Regions from separate parts of the Clostridiisalibacter paucivorans DSM 22131 genome, predicted to be linked through region 3. Evidence: riboswitches for the same ligand, from Rfam matches in the RefSeq annotation. Region 3 holds a riboswitch; each other region holds the start of a gene.

Region 1 (7,369 bases), on a different contig from region 3:
TGCATAGTATGCAAGATCTTGATAATGCTGGGGGTGTTTCTGCTGTATTAAATGAGCTAAGCAAGGCTGGATTAATATCTACTGATGAAATTACTGTAACTGGAAAGACAATCCAACAGAATTTTGCAAATGACAATATATTAGATGAAAGAGTTATAAGGGGATTAGATAATGCCTATAAAGAAGAAGGAGGAATAGCCATACTCAAAGGAAACTTAGCGCCAGATGGTGCAGTAATTAAACAGTCCGCAGTGGAATCTGAAATGATGACTCATAGGGGACCAGCTAGGGTGTTTGAATCAGAAGAAGAGGCATATGAAGCCATAATGAGAAAAGATATTAGGTCAGGAGATGTGGTAGTAATAAGATATGAAGGACCAAAGGGTGGACCAGGAATGAGAGAAATGTTAAGTCCTACCGCTGCCATTGCAGGTATGGGATTAGAAAAATCAGTGGCATTGATTACTGATGGAAGATTTTCAGGAGGTACTAGAGGTCCTTGTATAGGCCACGTTTCTCCTGAAGCCAGTGAAGGTGGTATTATAGCCATAATACAAGAAGGAGATATTATAGAGATAGATATACCTAATAGAGTACTGAAGGTAGAACTTTCAGACCAAGAGATAAAAGATAGATTAAAGAATTGGACTCAGCCTAAACCTAAAGCAGAGGAGGGCAGTTATTTATATAGATATAGTAAATTAGTTACATCGGCTAGTACAGGTGCAGTTTTAAGATAATAAGGGGGGAATTTAGCATGAAAAAAATATTAGCATTAATATTGAGTATGGTAATAGTATTGACATTAGTATCAGGATGTGGCAGTGATAAAGCTAGTAAAGATGCAAGTGAAGATAATTCAACAGGTGAGATTACAGAACCTATAACACTTAAGCTAGCCCATGTGGTTAATGAAAAAGATGGATTTCATATAGCTGCTAGCAAATTTAAAGAGCTTGTTGAAACAAAAACTGAAGGTAAGGTTAATATAGAGATATATCCAAATGCTACATTGGGAGACGAGAGAACATTATTAGAGGGAATGCAAATGGGAACTGTAGATATGGGAGTTATAACCAATGGCCCAGTAGCCAACTTTGTTGAAGATATAGCTGTATTTGAATTGCCATTTTTATTTGGAAGCCCTGAAGAAGCATATAAAATCTTAGATGGACCAGTGGGAAAAGAGTTACTTGATAAATTAGAGGAGGTTAATTTAAAGGGTTTAGCATATGCAGAAAGAGGATTTAGAAATTTGACTAATTCAAAAAATCCTGTAAACACACCATCGGATATGGAAGGATTAAAGATAAGAGTTATGGAAAATCCAGTATATATAGATACTTTTAAAAATCTAGGGACAAATGCAGTACCAATGGCATGGACTGAGGCTTTAACTGCTTTACAACAAGGTACTATAGATGGACAAGAAAATCCTGTAAATGTAATTTATTCATTTAAACTATATGAAACTCAACAATATCTATCGATGACTAGACATACCTATGCACCTGCGACTATAATAATGAGTTTAAATAAATTTGAGGAACTACCAAAGGAAGTTCAAGATATTATTTCTGAATCAGCACAAGAAGCTGCCGAATATGAAAGAAAAATTAATAAGGAAAATGAAGAAACTCAGATAAAAGAATTAAAGGAAAAAGGTATGAAGGTAGTTCATCCTGATATCGATGCATTTAAAGAGGCTGTTAAGCCAGTCTATCAACAGTATGGAGAAAAATATGGACAATATATAGAAAGAATTCAATCAGAATTAAATCAATAAATGGAGAGCCCTGACTTGGATGATCAGGGCTCTAATTAAAAGTGAGGAGAGTGTGTTTATGGATTTATTATTGTTTTTTAAAAGATTAAGCAATGGGATGGATAGATTGGTAAATAAGATAGTATTTTTAATTATAATAGGTATGATAATATCCATATCTCTTCAAATAATTTTCAGGGTATTTTTTGATGCATTGACATGGACTGAAGAATTGGCCAGGTATCTCCTTGTATGGGCTACATTTTTAGGAACTACATTGGCATACAAGAGAGGTATGCATATATCTGTTACCTTTTTAGTTAATAGTTTTCCTAAAAACATCAGAAAAATTATTGTTGTATGTAGTATATTGTTTTCTATTATATTTTTTATAGTGTCAGTATTATTCGGATTTAGATACATGAACATGCAAGCGCATCAAGTCTCAGCAGCTTTAAGAGTTTCTATGAGATGGGTATATTTAGTTATACCAATAGGATTTATAATAATGATCATACATGGTATTACTGCTATATTAGAAGAAGTATTTGGGTTAGAGGAGGTGGCTAGATAATGGCTATTATATTATTTTTATCTTTTTTTGTATTAATTTTATTGGGTATCCCAGTTGCAATTGCTATAGCATTATCTTCTATGGTAGTATTGATAGACCAAGGTATGCCTTTGGTAATAATTACTCAGAGGATGTTTGCTGGAACTGATAGCTTTCCATTAATTGCTGTACCTTTTTTTATATTGGCAGGTGATTTATTGGCAAAAGGTAAAGTTTCTGAAAAATTAGTAGAATTTTCAGATGCAATATTTGGTTTTTTAAAAGGTGGACTTTCTATAGTGGCAGTATTAGCAGGTATGTTTTTTGCTGCTATATCAGGTTCAGGAGCTGCTACTACTGCTGCAGTAGGTACAACATTAGTTCCCGAATTAAAGAAAAAGGGTTATGATGAGGCTTCTTCAGCGGCTTTAATAGCAGCTAGTGGAACTATTGGAGTAGTGATACCACCTTCTGTGCCTATGATATTATATGCAGTAATATCCGATCAATCAGTAGCTAAATTGTTTTTAAATGGGTTTATACCTGGAGTTATGATGGGAATAATGCTAATAGGAATTGCTATAGTGCAAGCATATAAAAGAAATTATCCTAAAGGAGCTAAGTTTTCACCGAGAAATATATTTAGAACTTTCAAAGATGCTATATGGGGAATTATGACACCTGTGATAATTTTAGGAGGTATTTTTTCAGGATTCTTCACCCCATCGGAGGCAGCGGTTATTGCAGTGAACTACGCGTTAATAGTATCTTTATTTATATATAAAGATATGAAATTGAAGGATTTATATGGAATTATTTGTAAATCAGCTATGACTATGGCTGTGATAATGTTTATAATAGCTACTTCATCTATATTGAGTTGGATATTGGCTAATTGGAATATTCCTACTATTATAGCTAATGGCGTATTATCATTGTCTACCAATAGATATATTATAATGCTACTAATAACTATGATAATATTAATAACTGGAGTATTTATGGAGACAGCATCAGCCCTTATAATATTAACACCTGTATTTTTGCCATTAATAAATCAGCTAGATATAAGTTTAGTACACTTTGGATTAGTTATGGTTGTTGGATTAGCAATAGGCATGATAACTCCACCAGTAGCAATTAATCTTTATGTAGCTTCATCAATAACAAATCTTTCACTAGAAGAAATAACAAAGGCAATCATACCTTATCTTATAGGATTAGTAGTGGTTTTACTACTATTGCTTTATATTCCTATGCTTGTTCCAGGGTTAATGTAAATAACACTATTTTTATAATATTGTTATTTAAGTATGTTGTTATTGTAGATTTTTTTTGCTATAATTATAGAAAAAGATAACAAGCTTTTTTAGGTTTTGATTTACAATAGTAAAAATTAAAAGGGAAAGAGGTGAAAAACCTCTACAGCCCCCGCTACTGTAATTGCTGACGAAACTTTTATATACCACTATGTATTATCATGGGAAGGTTAAAGTGTAGGATGATGCTTAAGTCAGGAGACCTGCCTAAAAAAGAGATAAGATTCTTCGGAGGGAAGGCTAATTTAATATGGGATTGTTATGGCCATTTTAATGGTACATTCCGGCGGAACTCTGCCGGTTTTTTTTATTTTATATAATTTGGAGGAGATTTTATGGCTAAAAAAGTACAAAAAAGGGATGGTAGTATAGTAGATTTTGATCCATTGAAAATAGAAAATGCTATTTTTAAAGCAGCTAAATCTGTTGGAGGTAGTGATAGAAAAAAGGCTAGAGATTTGGCTAATATGGTAGTACAAATATCTGAAGAAGCCTTTGGAGCTGGAGTACCTACTGTTGAAGATATTCAAGATATAGTAGAAAAGGTACTTATAGAAGAGGGACATGCGAGGACAGCTAAAGCATATATACTCTATAGGAATAGACATGAAGAAATCAGAGAAGTTGAAAATCTTTTGATGGATGGAGAAAGGATGGTAGATGATTATGTCTCTTTAGATGATTGGAGAATAAAAGAAAATGCCAATATGGGTTTTAGTTTACAGGGACTTAATAATCATATAGTTGAAGCTGTGACAAAAAAGTATTGGTTGCAAAAGATATATACAAAAAAACTTAGGGATGCCCATACAAATGGAGATCTACATATACATGATTTAGGCCTATTGGCTCCATATTGTTGTGGATGGGATTTAGAAGGACTTTTAATAAATGGGTTTAAAGGAGCTAATGGAAAGATAGAATCAAAACCAGCTAAACACTTTAGGTCATTGTTGGGACAAATAGTGAATTGGTTATATACACTTCAAGGAGAGGCGGCTGGAGCACAGGCCATAAGTTCTTTGGATACATATGTAGCTCCATTTATTAGATATGATGGGCTTTCATATAATGAGGTTAAGGATGCGGTTCAAGGATTTATATTTAATCTTAATATACCTACTAGAGTAGGATTTCAAACACCTTTTACAAATATAACATTAGATATTGCTCCCCATCCAATGCTTAAAAATGTACCTGTAATTATAGGTGGAAAAAGAAAAGAGGAAACATATGGGGAATTTCAAGAAGAGATGGATATGTTCAATAGGGCATACTGTGAAGTTATGATAGAGGGAGATGGTGCTGGAAGATGCTTTAGTTTTCCAATACCCACTATAAATATAACTAGAGATTTTCCTTGGGATTCTGAAATATCAAATATAATAATGGAGATGACTAGAAAATATGGGACACCATATTTTGCTAATTTTATAAATAGTGATCTTTCGCCTGAAGATGTTAGAAGCATGTGTTGTAGACTTAGATTAGATAATAGAGAATTGAGAAAAAGAGGTGGTGGCTTATTTGGAGCAAATCCTCTTACAGGGTCTATAAATGTGGTGACATTAAATATGGCTAGAATAGGGTATTTATCTAATACTAAAGAAGAATTTAAAAGAAAAGTAAAGATGCTTATGGAAAAGGCAAAGACTATATGCGAATCCAAAAGAAAAGTATTAGAAAGGTATATGGAAGTTGGGTTGTATCCATATTCTAAATACTATCTTCAAGGGATAAAGGATGCCCATGGTGAGTACTTTAAAAATCATTTTAGTACCATAGGATTAAATGGAATGAATGAAGCTTGCTTAAATTTTTTAAGCAAAGATATAACTAGTGAAGAAGGACAAGAATTTGCTATAGATATAATGGAATTTATGAATAGAGTAATACAAATATTTCAAGAAGAGACTGGTAGTCTTTGGAATTTAGAGGCATCACCTGCTGAAGGTGCTGCATATAGATTTGCTAGGATGGATAAAAGAATGTATCCGAATATAGTCACGCAAGGAGATGATGAGCCATATTATACTAATTCTACCCAATTACCAGTGGACCATACTAAAGATGTTTTTGAGGCATTAGAATTACAAGAGAGATTACAAACATTATATACAGGGGGAACAGTATTCCATGGATTTATTGGAGAAGAGATACACAGTATTGAGGCTACTAAAAATTTGATAAAAAAAGCTTTTGAAAATAGTAGGATTCCATATTTTACAGTTACTCCTACTTATAGTATTTGTAGTGAACATGGATATATAAAAGGAGAGCATTTTACATGTCCTAAATGTGGAAATGAAACTGAAGTGTGGACTAGAGTTGTAGGATTTCACAGGCCTGTACAGTCTTGGAATAAAGGAAAGAGAGAAGAATATAAAGATAGATTAGAATTTGAAATAAGTAAAGCTTTGTAATAGGGAGTTGAGATATTTGATATTTAAAGGGATGCAGAAGTCATCATTTATAGATTATCCAGATAAGATTTCTACGGTAGTATTTACAGCAGGATGTAATTTTAGGTGTTCATATTGTCATAATTCCCATTTAGTATACAATACTGGTGAAGAAATATCAGAAAAGTTTATAATATCGTATCTAGAAAAAAGAAACAAATATATAAATGCTCTATGTATTTCTGGAGGAGAACCTACACTACATCAAGGGCTTTATAGTTTTATAAAAAAGATTAAAGAAAAGGGCTTTTTAGTAAAATTAGATACCAATGGTACCAACTATGAACTATTAAATACACTTTTAGATGAAGAGCTTTTAGATTATATAGCGATGGATATAAAGGCACCGTTAGATAAATATAAAGATGTAGTTAATGTAGATTTAGATATAAAACCCATATATAAAAGCATTGATATAATAAAAAATAGTGATATAGATTATGAATTTAGGACTACTGTTTGTAATGAATTATTGACTCAGCAGGATTTAATAGATATAGGTAAGATGTTAAGTGGTTCTAAGAGATATGCCATACAAAATTTTAGAGATGGGGATTCTGTTATAATAGGAAAGGGAGTTTTAACTCCATTTAAAGATAATATAATAAACGAAGTTAAAAGAAGTATGGGAGAATATTGTGATGAAATTATAATTAGAAAGTGATAAAAAAAGGCCTTGACTTTGTTCGAGGTCTTTTTTATATAATTTCTTTAATAAATAGAGGGTATAATATAGGTAAATGAAATGTAATAATTATAAAGGGCATATAAAAGAAATAAAAGGTGTATAATTATATAAAATGTTTTCATAAAGCCAGATAAAGAAACTAGTATTAGCTATGTTAGTAGGATTTGATAAAAAACATATGGATATGAGGGGGATTTAATTTGGATTTAAGCAAATTAGAGCTTTTATTGAACAAAGGGGAAGGACCTAAATTGGATTATAAAGAGATGCTAGACTTAGAAACAGAATCGGATAAAAAAGAGTTGGTAAAGGATGTAATTGCCATAGCTAATAGCCAAGGGGGGAGGGGACATCTTATAATAGGAGTAAAGGACAAAACTAAAGATATAGTAGGGATAGATTCCAATAATATAAATGAGGAAAGAATACAGCAAATAATAGGCTCTAGATGTGATCCACCTGTAAATATAAGAGTAGAATTTTTTAATATAGAAGAAAAGACGGTTTCTGTTATTACTATCTTTAGAAGTAGAAAAAAACCTCATCAGATGCTTCAAACAGGGGCATTTTATATAAGGCGAG
Region 2 (7,369 bases), on a different contig from region 3:
TTATTTTTGTGTATTATAATTGCCAATTTGATATCAACATATATGACTACTCGTGCTAGTGTAGACATAATAGGGGGAGCTGATGGTCCCACAGCTATATTTTTAACAACTAGTAATAATACGAATTTTATTGTAATATTAGTCTTAATATCTATAGCTATAGTATTTTTGTATAGATATATGAGACATAGGTTTTGAATTTAAGAAAGTATATAATGAGTCAGTAGGTAATAGTTAGTGGTTAGTAGTTGATGGTAGAAATCCTATGGATTTCATCATTAAACTACTTACTACTAACTATTTTTTTTAAAAAATAATTTTGATAAATATTATCAATAACACTTGACAAAGGAAAATAATTGAACTATAATTAAAAATGTAATCATTACAAATTAAGAATAATTACAAATTACATATGTCTAATATGAATTAGATTAAAATATATTATTTATAAAATATAAGGAGGAGATTTTTGTGGAAAAACAAAACAAATTACCATTATTAGGAGATGCATTTCCAGAAATGGAGGTCAATACTACCCATGGAGTAAAGAAATTACCAGAAGATTATAAAGGGAAATGGTTTGTATTATTTAGTCATCCAGGGGACTTTACTCCAGTTTGTACTACTGAATTTGTAAGCTTTGCTAAGAAAGCAGATGAATTCAAGAAATTAAATACAGAGCTTATAGGATTATCTGTAGACCAAGTATTTTCTCATATAAAATGGGTACAATGGATTAATGAAAAAACAGATGTAAAGGTACCATTCCCTGTTATAGCAGATGAATTGGGTAGAGTTTCTAATAAATTAGGTATGTTACATGAGAGCAAGGGAACTAATACTGTAAGGGCAGTATTTATAGTAGACGATAAAGGAATTTTAAGGCTTATGATGTATTATCCACAAGAGATAGGAAGAAGTGTAGACGAAGTTTTAAGAGCAGTAAAGGCATTACAGACATCGGATAATAATGGAGTAGCAGTACCTGAAAATTGGCCAAATAACCCATTGATAGGGGAAAAGGTAATAATACCTCCTGCTGGTACTGAAGAATTAGTAGAGGAAAGACTTAAAAAGGCAGAGTCTGGAGAGATAGAGTGTTTAGACTGGTGGTTCTGCTATAAGGATTTAAAATAAGTGATATAAAAACTAAGGGATATTTCATAGTGAAATATCCCTTTTCTAATTGCTCTTGACATACATATGCCCATAATATATTATTAATTTAACGATAAGTTAATAAATGGGTATAGGTTTAGATATTATTTTTAAGATATCTATGAAAAGGGAAGACAGGTGAGATGCCTGCACGGTCCCGCCGCTGTATTAGAGGAGTTTTTCCAAGTTATTACCACTGATCTTCGGGAAGGTATGGAAAAACTATGATTCTTAAGTCAGAAGACCTGCCTATATCATGTGCCAGGAACTCTACGGAAGATAGGGGGGTATGTTTTATTACGTTTTAATGATTTTTGAAATGTGAGACACCTCTTAACTGTTTTATTGAGGTGTCTTTTAGTTTTATTCTTATCTAAAAAGGAGTGGGTAAAGTGGATATAAAAACTTTTGATGATATGTGGCGAGAATCTTCAAATATGAATTTATCAGCTACTAAAGATGTATGGGATTTAAGGGCAAAGGAATTTAATGGCAAGGATAAAAATGCTAGAATGGATGAGGTAATAGAGTTCTTGTTATCTAAAAATATAGTCAATAAATCATCAGAGATATTAGATATAGGTTGTGGGCCTGGTAAATATAGCGTAGAATTTTCGAAAAAGTCAAAATATGTAACAGGTATAGATATATCTCCCAATATGATTAAGTATGCTAGAGAGAATGCAGAAAAATTAAATATAAGGAATATTTCCTTTGATGCAGTACCGTGGCAGCATATAGATTTAAATCAAAGGGCATGGAATAATAGATTTGACCTTGTATTTGCATCTATGTCTCCAGCAATAGATAGTAAGGATACTTTAGTAAAGATGAATGAAGCTAGTAAAGGATATTGTTTTTTAAGTGGTTTTGTGACTAGAGAGGACGAGGTAAGGGATACTATAAATAGATTATCCTCTAAAGGCAAATATATTAATAATTGGGGAATTAAGATGTACTGTGCATTTAATATATTATGGCAATTGGGTATATACCCTGAGATATATTATAGGGATGTGCAATGGGAAAATAAGAGGAGATTAGAAGATGCGATAAATGTGTATACTGTACATATTAAAGAAGAACCTCAGATAGTATATGACATAAAAAATTATTTAAATAGTATATCCAAAGATGGTATTATAGTAGAAAATACTAAAGCCAAAATAGGTTGGATGATATGGAGGGTGTAAAATGAAGAAAATATATAAACTAATGATTTTGACAATGGCATTTATGATGATTCTCTCGGGATGTGGCAATGGAGAAGTAACCAATGTAGATGGGAATAATAATGAAGAAGTAGTATTGAATCTTGAAGGGGGAGATTGGGGATATCCTAGTCCTTATGCCCATTATTCTAGGGGTCCTGGTGCATATAAGATGAGACTTATATTTGACAGTTTATTAGAGCGAGGAGAAGAAGGCTTTATACCTTGGCTTGCTGAAGACTGGAAAGTAAGTGAAGATGGAAAAACATACACCTTTAAATTGAGAGAAGGAGTTAAATGGCAGGATGGTCAGCCTATGACAGCAGAGGATGTAAAGTTTTCCTTTGAATACTACGCTGAATATCCACCAGTCTCAGATGAATTAAATATAAGTAAGGACAATTTTATAAACGAGATAAATGTAATAGATGAACACAATATTAGCATAAATGTAAATGAACCCAATGCAACTTTGTTGAATAGATTTGGAGCAGCAAGGATTATACCTAAACATATATGGAAAGATGTAGAAGACCCTAAAAAATTCAATGGTCCTGAGGCAGTTATAGGATGTGGACCGTATATACTTAAAGAATATAGCAAGGAGCAAGGTGCATATAAATTTGAAGCATTTAATGATTATTGGGGACCTAAACAGAAGGCAGATATAATTCAATTTGTGCCTGTGAGTGATACTATATTGGCCTTTGAAAAGAGAGATATAGATATAACAGAAGTTACACCTGATATATTAAATAAATATAAAAATGATTCCCAATATAAAGTTATAAATGACCCTGCATTTTGGGGATATAGAATTATGTTTAATATGGAAAAGAGATCCGAACTTAAAAACAAAAATTTAAGACAGGCTATGGCCTACGGTATAGATAAAGGTGAACTCATAGAAAAGGTTGCAAGGGGAGCTGCTAAGCCTGCCAGTGCAGGTTATTTGCCAGTAGATCATATCTGGTATAATAAAAATATTAAGCAATATGGGTTTGATTTAGATAAGTCTAAACAGCTATTAGAAAATAAAGAATACAAATTCACATTATTAACTGGTAATGATAATAAGGAAGTTAGAATTGGAGAACTAATCAAATTAAGTCTTGAAAAAGTGGGCATTGATTTAGAGATAAAGAGTATAGATAAAAAATCTAGAGATGCTGCAGTAAAAAATGGAGATTATGAAATGGTACTTATTGGCCATGGGGGTTGGGGAAATGATGCAGATATATTAAGGGAGCAATATGCCTATGGAAAAGATGATACAAAATCTACATTTATTGGAGGAATCCCAGGATATAATAATGATAAGATAAATGAATTATGCAAGTCACAATTATTGGAACTCAATTCAGATGATAGAAGAGATATAATTTATCAACTTCAAGAGGTCATAGCAGAGGAAGTTCCTCAAATACCACTGTACAATACTGCAACATATACTGTATTTAGGCCAGCAAAATATGATAATTGGAAGCATGTATTTAACCACCATGAAGTAACCCATAATAAAATATCTTATTTAGAAATGGAATGAGTTGGAAATAATGAAGATTTCAAAAAAGATTGTAGAGTATGCAATTACATTCTTAGTTATAATAACATTAAACTTTTTCATCCCCAGGTTAATGCCTGGGGACCCCTTTACCTTTCTCTCGTCTGAGGAAGGGAGCGTAAACTATACATATACACAGGAACAGATAGATATGTATAAGTCTTATTATAGATTAGACAAACCATTGAGAGAACAATATAAAAACTATATAGTAAATATGTTTAGAGGCAATATTGGATATAGCATTTATTATAATGACTTAGTGTTATCTATAATACTTAAGAGGGCCATATGGACATTGGGAATAGTGATTATATCCATAATAGCAAGTAGTTCTATTGGTACTGTTATAGGTGCCTTTTCTGCATGGAATAGAAAGGGTTGGATTGATAAAACCATATATTCCGTCATGATAATATTTTCCGAAATTCCAGCATTTCTAATAGCTGTGTTACTGCTGTTTATATTAGCAGCTAAAACTGGACTTTTTCCATTGTCAGGAGGTATGACAGTTTTTGCACAGTATGACAATATTGTAGAAAGGATATTAGATGTTATACATCATGGTTTACTCCCTGTTATGGCATTGTCCTTATCGCGGGTAGGAGGATTTTACTTATTGTCAAGAAATAGTATGATATCAGTTCTTACTAAAAACTATATGAAGACTGCCCAGGCTAAAGGTCTAAGGGATAGAACTATTATATTTAAACATGCACTTAAAAATGCTATGTTACCTGTTATAACTAGGATATTTTTAAGTCTGGGAGGAGTTTTTGGAGGAGCTATATTAGTAGAAAATGTATTTAACTACCCAGGATTGGGGCGACTCATGAGGGAAGCAGTTATGGTCAGGGACTATACTTTAATCCAAGGCATATTTTTATTTGTAACTTTTACTGTATTAATTATGAATCTTTTAGCAGATATAATATATAAAAAAATTGATCCGAGGGTGAATTAGATGAGAGATGTGTTTTTATGGTTTAATAAATTTACTAGTATTGGGAAGGTATCTATGTTGTTTATAGTGATAATCATACTTATAGGACTATTTTCCCAATATATGTATCCATATCCATATAATTTACCTTCGGGGCAGTCTTTAGAGCACCCTAATGAGGAGCATTGGTTAGGTACAGATGATTTGGGAATCGATTTATTGTCACAGATATGCTTTGGTGCTAAACTCAGTGTATTGATAGGGGTTTCTGCTTCTATGATAGCAGGGTTTGGAGGGGGAATATTAGGAATGATATCGGGATATTTTGGAGGTACTGTAGATAGGGTTATTATGAGAATGACTGACATAATGTTAGTATTACCCGATTTGCCGATGATGATATTATTAGGTGCCTTTTTCGGACCAAGTACTAAAAATATTATAATAGTGTTGGCATTATTTTCATGGACAACTCCTGCCAGGATAGTTAGATCTAAAATAATGGCTATGAAAAGTGAAAATTATATTGTGGCAGCCCAAAGCTATGGTGCTAGCTTTACACATCTTCTGGTGAAACATTTTGTGCCAGGGGTATTGCCTATTTTACTAGTAACAGTTATAAAACTTACCAGTAAGTCAATAGTAGCTGAAGCAGGACTATCTTTTTTGGGATTAGGAGATCCCACATCAAAGAGTTGGGGATTGATACTTAACCATGCCATAAATTTTCAAGGTATATATTTTACTGATTATTGGAAATGGTGGGTTATTAGCCCACTAATGGCTATTATATTATTGGTTCTTGCTATTTCATTTATAAGTAGAGATCTCGAAAGGATATTAGATGATAAACTGTAAAAGAGGTGGATTATGGATAGCTCATTATTAAAGATAGAAGATCTTTCAGTGAAATATAAATTGGATAAAGAAACTATTGATGCCGTTAGGGATGTAAATATTGTTCTTAATAGAGGAGATAGCTTAGGTATTATAGGGGAGTCAGGTAGTGGTAAGACTTCTTTGGCGATGGCAATAATGGGTCTTATAGAATCACCAAGTGATATAAGAGGCCATATTTATTATGAGGGCAAAGATATGAACAGATTATCTAAGGATAAACTAAATAGTATTCGATGGAATAATATATCTATAGTTTTTCAAAATAGTTTAGATGTATTGAATCCTCTGTTAACTATACAAGAGCAAATATATGAGGTCATCTATAAGCATCTAAATATTTCAGAAAAAGAGGGATATAAAAGGGTAGTGGATTTAATGGATATGGTAGGCCTTGATAGACAATGGAGGAAATATTATCCCCATCAATTGTCAGGTGGTATGAGGCAAAGGGCACTTATAGCAATGGCACTTGCGTGTAACCCTGATTTACTTATAGTAGATGAACCTACAACAGCCTTAGATGCTGTGTCTAAAAGAGACATCAGAAATTTGATTTCAAGACTTCATAAGGAGCAGGGCTTTGCATTAATAGTAATATCCCATGAAATAGAAACTATTTCTGAACTCACATCTAGAACCAATGTTATGTATTCTGGATGTATAATAGAGAAGGGGATTACCAGTGAAATTATAAAAGATCCTATGCATACTTACACTAGAGGGCTACTAAATGCATCCCCTTCAATTAATCCCTATCGTGATATGTGGGGAATACCAGGAAAATCTGGAGCACTTAGAAAGTTAGGATGTCCTTTTTATGAAAGGTGTACTCAAAAGTTAGAATTATGTGAGACTAAGAAACCAGAACTTCATTATGTATCGGTGGAACGACAGGTTGCATGTAATAGAGGTGGAATAGTTACATTGCTTGAAGGTAAAGGTGTAGAAAAGTCTTATAAATTTAAAGGCGAAATAATAAGGGCTTGTAATAAATGTAGCATGAAGATAAGATGGGGAGAAGTAGTAGCACTTATAGGGGAATCAGGATCTGGAAAGACTACCTTGGCCAGTATATTAGCGGGGATATTACCATGGGATGATGGAGAATTATTATTTGAAGGTACTAAAGTTTCAAAACATAATGTAACTAGTCGGAAAGAAGGTGTACAGATAGTATTTCAAGATCCATTTTCTGCTATAAATGATAGGTTCACTATAAAAGAGGCTATAATGGAACCATTAAATATAATAAAAGACGGTAGTCATGAATATCGAGAAGAAAAGGCAAAAAATGCATTGCAGGATGTTCAACTGCCATTTGATGAAAGTTTTTTATCTAGAAAATGTCATATGTTGAGTGGAGGTCAAAGGCAAAGGGTAGCATTGGCTAGGGCATTAGTGATGGAGCCTAGACTATTGATAGCTGATGAGATAAGCTCTATGTTGGACCCTTCTACACAGGCAAATATTCTGCGGCTTTTAAAAGGGCTGCAAAATAAGAAGGGGTTTGCTATGTTGTATATAACCCATGATTTATTTATTGCTAGAAAGATTGCAGATATAGTATATGTGATGAATAAAGGCAAAATA
Region 3 (7,369 bases):
GTAATGGAAAGCTTTCTAGAGGGGATGAAATCCGAGTAATGTTTACACAAAATCTAGGTGAAGATTTAGGAGGTACTTGGGGAAATTCAGACACCTCCCTGGCTAAACTTAAGCTTAGCAAAGGTACTCTTTATCCATCATTTGATTCTGATATAAATGAATATACTTTGATTCTCCCATCAAATATTAAAAAGCTAAAGGTTACACCTACGGCATCAAATAGAAATTATTTGGTAAAGACCTTCTTAAATGATAGAGTTACTAGTAATAAAGAAGGAGTATCCTTTTATAAACGAACCCAGTATATACCTGTACGTTCGGGAGATTATATCAATATAGGAGTAGGAGAATATGCATGGCCGTCTATGAATAATCAAGAAACGGAGAAACGAAACTATACTGGAACATGGTACAGACTTAATATAATTACACCAGACAATGGAGCAGAACACCTTATATCACTAATAGATGAATTGCCATCAATAGGAAAAATCACACTTTTAGATGAAGATGAAATTAAAAGTATTAGAGATATTTTTGAAATACTATCTTCATCTGAGCAGTCCAAGGTAACAAATATTCAAAGGCTTGAAGATGTAGAAAATCGTATTATTTTCTTTAAGGAAATTGAAGCTGTTAAGGATTTGCTTAAAAAGATTCCAGTTACTTCTAGGGTAACCCTTAAAGATAAAGATAAAATTATGGAAGCAGATAAGGCATATAAGAAACTTACAGACAAACAAAAGCTATACATCACAGTAGGAGATGTTAAAAACTATAATGATGCAATAGATAAACTTAAAGAACTTGGAGCATTTGATTCAGGAAACGTGCCTTCAAAAATAAAAGGAAGTGAAGAAATACCTATAGAAGAAACCATTGCAGAAAACACAGTAGATATAAAAGCAGAAACTAAAATTAAAAATGGAATAGCTAATTCAAAAGTGACAACAGATCAGATAAAAGATATATTAAAAGAGATAGAGGACAGTGATATAACTAGCATTACAATCAATATGGCTAAGGGTAAAGAGATATCAAAAGCAAATATAGAAGTACCCAAAATTTCAGTAGATGAGATATCAAAGGAAAGACTTGATTTGAATCTAAAAACACCAATAGCTACCATATCAATACCTAATAAGGCATTAAAAGAAATATCAAAACAGGCAAAAGGAGAAGATATTAAAATAATAATAGATAAAATAAAAGAAGAAAAGCTCACACAACGGCAGAAATCTACAGTAAAAGAAGAAATAATATACAATATAAGTATAATGAGCAAAGAAGATAAGATATCATCATTTGGAGGAAAACAAATAACTATATCCCTACCATATAAACTGAAAGCGGGACAAAAGAAGGATAAAGTATCAGTATGGCATTTAAATGATAAAGGGGAACTGAAAAAAATAAAATCCAGATATAATGAAAAAACAGAGTTTGTAATATTTAAAACAGATCATTTATCATATTATATAGTAGGATATGACAATAGTATAAGTTTTATTGATGTAAAAGAAGATGATTGGTTCTATGAAAGTGTAATGTATGCTGTACAAAAAGGACTATTCACAGGAACTGGAGAGAAAACCTTCAGCCCAAACTTGACTATGACAAGAGGAATGCTTGTTACAGTCCTTTATAGACTTGATGGTTCACCATCCATAAATGGGTTAGGAAAATCTTTTATAGATGTCAAAGATGATCAATGGTATGCAGAGGCAATAAAGTGGACATTAGAAAGATCTATAGTAAAAGGTATAACTGATACGGAATTTAAGCCTGAAAATAATATTACAAGGGAACAGTTAGCTGTAATGTTATATAGATATGCAGAGATAAAGGGATTAAATACTGAAATAAAAGGAAATATGGAAATATTCACTGACAAAGAAAATATAAGTAACTGGGCAAGAGAAGCCATGACATGGGCTGTAGGCAGTGAATTAATGATAGGTAAAGAAGACAATAAACTTAACCCTTTAGCTAACGCCAGTAGAGCAGAGGTATCAACTATATTTAAGCGATTTATTGAAAATGTAAAATAAAGAATAGAATTATATATTAAATTTGAACAAATAGGTGTCTCGCAATAATCTAACAATTATTGTGGGACATTTCTTTGTAAAATTAATATTATCATAGTTTGGCATTACAAAGCTAAAATTTAATAATATTGACAATATTTATTGTAATGGTATAATCTAAAGTATAGTAGCTAATATAATCTAAAATAATATGATAATCAGGGAAAAAGGTGAGAAACCTTTACTGTAGTCGCAACTGTAAGCGGGGATGAATGCCATTATAGACCACTGTCATTATGATGGGAAGGTTTGGCTGTAAGATGATCCGTAAGTCAGGAGATCTGATATCATATTCTTCTATTATCCTCCGACTTAGAGGAAGGGAAGATATATTATAAATTTCTTGTGTTTAAAAGACAAACTTTTACTTAGGTGTATTATTTGTATGTATAAATAGTAGTTATTCCATTTTGTCTTTAAACCTATGGTATAGTATATCGAAAACCTTTTCCTGAGAGAAAAGGTTTTTTTATTTTGAAAAATCATGACAAAAAGTAAATAGAGACTTTCTAACATTTAAAGAATTGAAGAAGGTGAACCAGTTTGGGAAAGGGACAATCAGATATAAATATATTCATTGATATAAGTGCATCTATGGATTATGGTAATCCTAATAAATGGGATATAGCTAAATTGCTTGCACTGGAATTAGGATATACTGCTTTAAAACAGATGAATAAGCTTACTATATATGGGTTTAATCAAGATTTACAAATTCTTTGTCAATCTGTTCAAGGTATGGAATCTATTCATACAGTAGAACTTAAATTAGATTCTATAGATATATATGGTAAGACGGATTTCAATGCTATAGCACAGGTAAGGGATTATAAAAAGGGTATTACCTTTGTTATATCTGATTTATTTGGTAAAAATCTTGAAAATATTTTAGACAGTTTATCTGGAGATGACCAAGAAGTTGTAATAATTCAAGTATTAGCTCAAGAAGAAATAATCCCAGATTTTCTAGATGAATTTAAATCAATAAAAATGGAATCAGGATATGATAGATTAATAGATATGAATGACAGAGTAAAAAAAATATACACCGAAAAAATAGGAAACTTCATAGATGAACAAAAAAAGATTTGTAGCATTAAAAATATTAGATATGTGTTGATAACTAATGATATATCTCCTACAAAGATTATGGAAAAGGTATTGGTAGGAGTTTAATATACAAATTAGATGATTATATACTTTGTATATAACTATAAGGCTAGTTATTTTTAGAATAGCATAAGGGGGCTGAAGATAATGGCTATGCCACAAACAAAGCTTTATTTAAATGCTAAAGAAAGAAATCTCATTGAACTTATTAGAAAAACAGGATATGGAGAGTTAAAGATAGTAGTACAGAATAATATCCCTATAAGGGTAGAAGAAGTTAAAAAATCAATTAAATTGTAAAATGAAATCAAATGCTGACTAGAAAACTAGAGGCGTTTCTATTTAGATGGAGATATCTTATATCTTCATTTAAATGGGACGTCTTTTTTTATTTAACATAAGGGGGGATATTATGGTTTGTTTTATTTTTTAAAGTAAAGCGTTTAATCATTTTTATACATATTATTTGAGGGGGTCAAAGATGAAAAAGTACACTAAGATAGTATCAATATTATTAGTATTTACATTGCTGATGACATCTTTAGGAACAGGATTATTCAGTATATCAGTAGTAAGAGCAGAAAAATTAGAATCTGAATTTTGTTTGGATAAGACAGAAGTAACAACGGGAGAAACTGTGACAGAAAGTGTGTATCAATCTGGCTATAAAGGTAACAAAGAAGTTGAAACAGAAAAACCCATTAAATTGACAGTTGCACCTGACCAGACATTACAACAAAGAACCCAAAAGGTTATTGATGAATTAAAGGATTATTACAAGGATAAATCTAAATATGATTATTTAGAGGCATTAGCAGCAAATAGAGTAGAGATAGATAATACAATTATAAAAGACAAACTTGATATAAAAGAGCCAAACTTTGATACTGGATGGAATGGTTCCGAATCTGAAGATTATGCTAAAGCTATAATGGGATTAATAGCAGCAGGTCAAGATCCAAGAGATTATAATGGGAAAGATCTAGTTAGCTATTTAGCCAATGCTCAGACAGAAGAAGGTTATTTTTATCCCAGTGGATATTATTATCATGAAAGTGATGAAAAACAAGCTGATTATATTGCAAATTCAGTAATTGCATTAGATATGGCTGGGGCTTACTATAATAGTACTAATGCAGTTAGGGCATTAATGGATACGTTTTATATTGATGGGGATAGTGCATATGTAGTTTATTCATCATGGTCAAATAAACCTCATATTGAGAGAACTGCAATATCTCTCATAGCTCTTTCGAATTATGAAAATGAAGAAGGAGTGGCTAAATTACTTGAAAAAGGGAAAAATTATCTAAAACAACAGGCAAGTGAATGGAATGAAAAAACACAGTCAAATACAATCTCCTATACAATACAGGCATTAGTAGCAATGGGTGAAGATATAACAGCGGACAATTGGTTACAGAAAGATAAATATGGCAATAGTGTTTCCATGATAGAATCATTACTATCATATAAATTAGGAAATGAATTTAAAAATTCTATTAGTAGTAGTTATACTGATGATGAGGCAACTGTATTGGCATTTATTGCAAATATAGATGCTAATAAATATAATTCCACTTATGAAGAATTGAAGATAGAAGTTGGAGAACCTGTGAAAGTAGAGATATCGTCAGAAGATGATAAGAAAAAAGTAAAATCAGGGAAATCATTACAACTTAAGGCTAAGACTTATGATAACAACGGAAATTTTGTACCTAAACAAGAATTTGTTTGGAACTCTGATAATCTATCTGTTGTAGAAATAGATCCAAAAACAGGTTTAGTTAAGGGAATTGCACCTGGTACAGCTAATATTACAGTTCAAATAAAAGATTTTGATATTAAGGAAACAATAGCAATTGATGTTATACCAGTAGTCCCAAATAAAATAGAAGTATCTATAGATGATAATCTATCTGAAATAAAAGTAGGGGAAAAAGTTAAAATAAACGCTGTTGTATATGATGTAGATGATGAAATCATAGAAAACTCAAATATTGAATGGACTATTACTCCAGAGGAATGTGCAAAGGTAGATGAAAATAGTATACTTACTGCATTAGATGAGGGACAAGTAACTATTACAGGCAAGGCATCTAAAGGCTCTAATGGATATATATCTTCGGATGTTAAACTTGATATATTTATAGGAAAGAGCGATGAAGATAAAATAAAAGAAACTATAGATGAAGTTAAAGAATATTTTAAGACTAAGGATAATTATGATTTTATTACTTCATTGGGATTAAGACATGCTGGAGTTGAAGTATCTGAAATAGTTAAAAACATAAATATATATGGAAGTAGCAATCTTCATAATAATGGAAGAAATATAATGAATCTAATAGCTGCTGGAGAAGAGCCTAAAGACTATAATGATAAGGACTATATTTCTCTTATAACAGTAGCAAAACCAGAGTTTTATAAAGAAAGTGATATAGGATATATTGCTAAAGCTATAGTGGCCCTTGATATGAGTGGAGCAGAATATAGTAAAGAAGCAGCTATAAAAGCACTTTTAGGTAAATTAAACAAAGATGAGGATAAGTATTATGCAAAATCTTATTCATCACCAGATAATGCTGCTACAGCTTGGACGCTTATAGCATTATCAAATTATCAAGATTTTGAAGGCGTAAAAGCTATAATTGATGGTATAAAGATGTATTTTAAAAGTGTACAGGGACATAATGGTTTGATAGAAAATTGTGAAGATACATCTTTAATTGTTCAAGGCATAATTGCTTTAGGAGAAGATCCTTTAGCAGATAAATGGGTACAATATGATAAATATGGAAATAAGATAACATTGCTTGATGGTATATTAGCTTGTAAAAGAGGTAATAGATTTAAACTTAAACCTGAAAATAGTTCTGCAGGATACAGTACAACTCAATATGCTTTAGCAGCATTAGCCGATTTATACAATGGTAAATCTATGTATCATCAATTAAAATATGTTGTAACTAGTCCACCAGAAAAGGTGAATATAGAACTAGAAAAACAAGAAATCCTTATAGGAGAAGAACTACAAATTGAGGCTAATGTATATGATAAGGATGATAATTTAATTAAAGATATAGAATTAATTTGGACATCTTCGGACCCATCAGTATTGAAGGTTGAGAATGGAGTTGCAATAGGATTAAAGGCTGGGGAAATTGATATAAAGGTTGAGTTGAAAGATAATAATAAAATATTTGATGAAAAAACCATAATAATTAAAAATGCTGAAGATATAAGTCTTAGAGTCAAAGCAGCTTTAAACAAGTTAATTGATTTTTATGAAAAACATAATTCTTTTGACTATATGGCAACTTTATCAGTAGAACATATAAGAGATGATTTCAATGTAGAAAAATTGCAAGTGAAAGACAATTTGAGGTTATATACTAAAGATTATGCTATTCATTATGCAAAAAATATTATGGAAATAGTTGGGGCAGGAGAAAACCCAAAATGTTATTTAATTAAAGATAGTGATGGAAATATAAAATATAATAATTATGTTAAATTACTTGTTGACAGTCAGAGGAAAAATGGAGAATTTATAGTTAATGAGACAGGATATAAAGATAGCATTGTAAGTCAATCTCTTTCAATAATGGCATTAGATATGGCCAATGGGAGATATGATGAAAAACAAGCTGTAAATAGACTTTTGGAAATGTTAGGAGATAGTAAATATGAAAAAGATGGGCTTTATACAGAAGTAGAAACAAAGGCATTGGCAATAACGGCATTATCTAGACATAAGGATATAGCTGGAGTTCAAACGGCTATAGATAAAGTATTAAAATATATAAGATTACAACAAAATGGAGATGGAGGATTTAACCATAGTGGGTATGAGAATAACCCATTTGCTATTGGTACAGTACTTCAGGCGTTGATTGCAAATGATATAGACCCGTCTACATGGGTAAAAAATGGTCATACGATGATTGAAGTATTGTTAGATCGTCAGATTGAAGATGGAGGATTTGAATATAATGAGAACCCTGAGGGCACTCCAGAAGAACAAATATTTTCAGATTTTAAATGCACTGAAACTGGATTTGCAGCATTGGCAGATGTATACATGGAAACTTCTATGTATCATGATATTGGAAACAATGAAGAGATACAAAATATTTTAAATGAGGAAATAGAATTTTTAAAAGAAC

Evidence for each region. Region 3 has a riboswitch for cobalamin ahead of Q326_RS0113075 (DUF58 domain-containing protein). Riboswitches for the same ligand answer to the same signal wherever they lie in the genome.
Region 1: linked by a shared signal. The riboswitch ahead of Q326_RS0102825 (ribonucleoside triphosphate reductase) and the one ahead of Q326_RS0113075 (DUF58 domain-containing protein) in region 3 are both predicted to bind cobalamin.
Region 2: linked by a shared signal. The riboswitch ahead of Q326_RS0100760 (class I SAM-dependent methyltransferase) and the one ahead of Q326_RS0113075 (DUF58 domain-containing protein) in region 3 are both predicted to bind cobalamin.

Annotation. Positions count from the first base shown of each region.
Region 1 covers NZ_JHVL01000004.1:69,667-77,035, reverse strand. The annotation lists gene ilvD (dihydroxy-acid dehydratase) at 1-740, shown strand, start outside; gene Q326_RS0102840 (TRAP transporter substrate-binding protein) at 758-1,786, shown strand; gene Q326_RS0102835 (TRAP transporter small permease) at 1,845-2,339, shown strand; gene Q326_RS0102830 (TRAP transporter large permease) at 2,339-3,598, shown strand; cobalamin riboswitch at 3,673-3,862, shown strand; gene Q326_RS0102825 (ribonucleoside triphosphate reductase) at 3,973-6,060, shown strand; gene Q326_RS0102820 (anaerobic ribonucleoside-triphosphate reductase activating protein) at 6,077-6,763, shown strand; gene Q326_RS0102815 (RNA/DNA-binding domain-containing protein) at 6,988-7,369, shown strand, end outside.
Region 2 covers NZ_JHVL01000001.1:159,931-167,299, reverse strand. The annotation lists gene Q326_RS0100770 (sodium ion-translocating decarboxylase subunit beta) at 1-198, shown strand, start outside; gene Q326_RS0100765 (peroxiredoxin) at 475-1,140, shown strand; cobalamin riboswitch at 1,238-1,428, shown strand; gene Q326_RS0100760 (class I SAM-dependent methyltransferase) at 1,554-2,354, shown strand; gene Q326_RS0100755 (ABC transporter substrate-binding protein) at 2,356-3,918, shown strand; gene Q326_RS0100750 (ABC transporter permease) at 3,929-4,900, shown strand; gene Q326_RS0100745 (ABC transporter permease) at 4,901-5,737, shown strand; gene Q326_RS0100740 (ABC transporter ATP-binding protein) at 5,750-7,369, shown strand, end outside.
Region 3 covers NZ_JHVL01000056.1:10,098-17,466, reverse strand. The annotation lists gene Q326_RS0113080 (S-layer homology domain-containing protein) at 1-2,051, shown strand, start outside; cobalamin riboswitch at 2,202-2,393, shown strand; gene Q326_RS0113075 (DUF58 domain-containing protein) at 2,634-3,266, shown strand; gene Q326_RS0113070 (DUF2292 domain-containing protein) at 3,348-3,500, shown strand; gene Q326_RS0113065 (S-layer homology domain-containing protein) at 3,682-7,369, shown strand, end outside.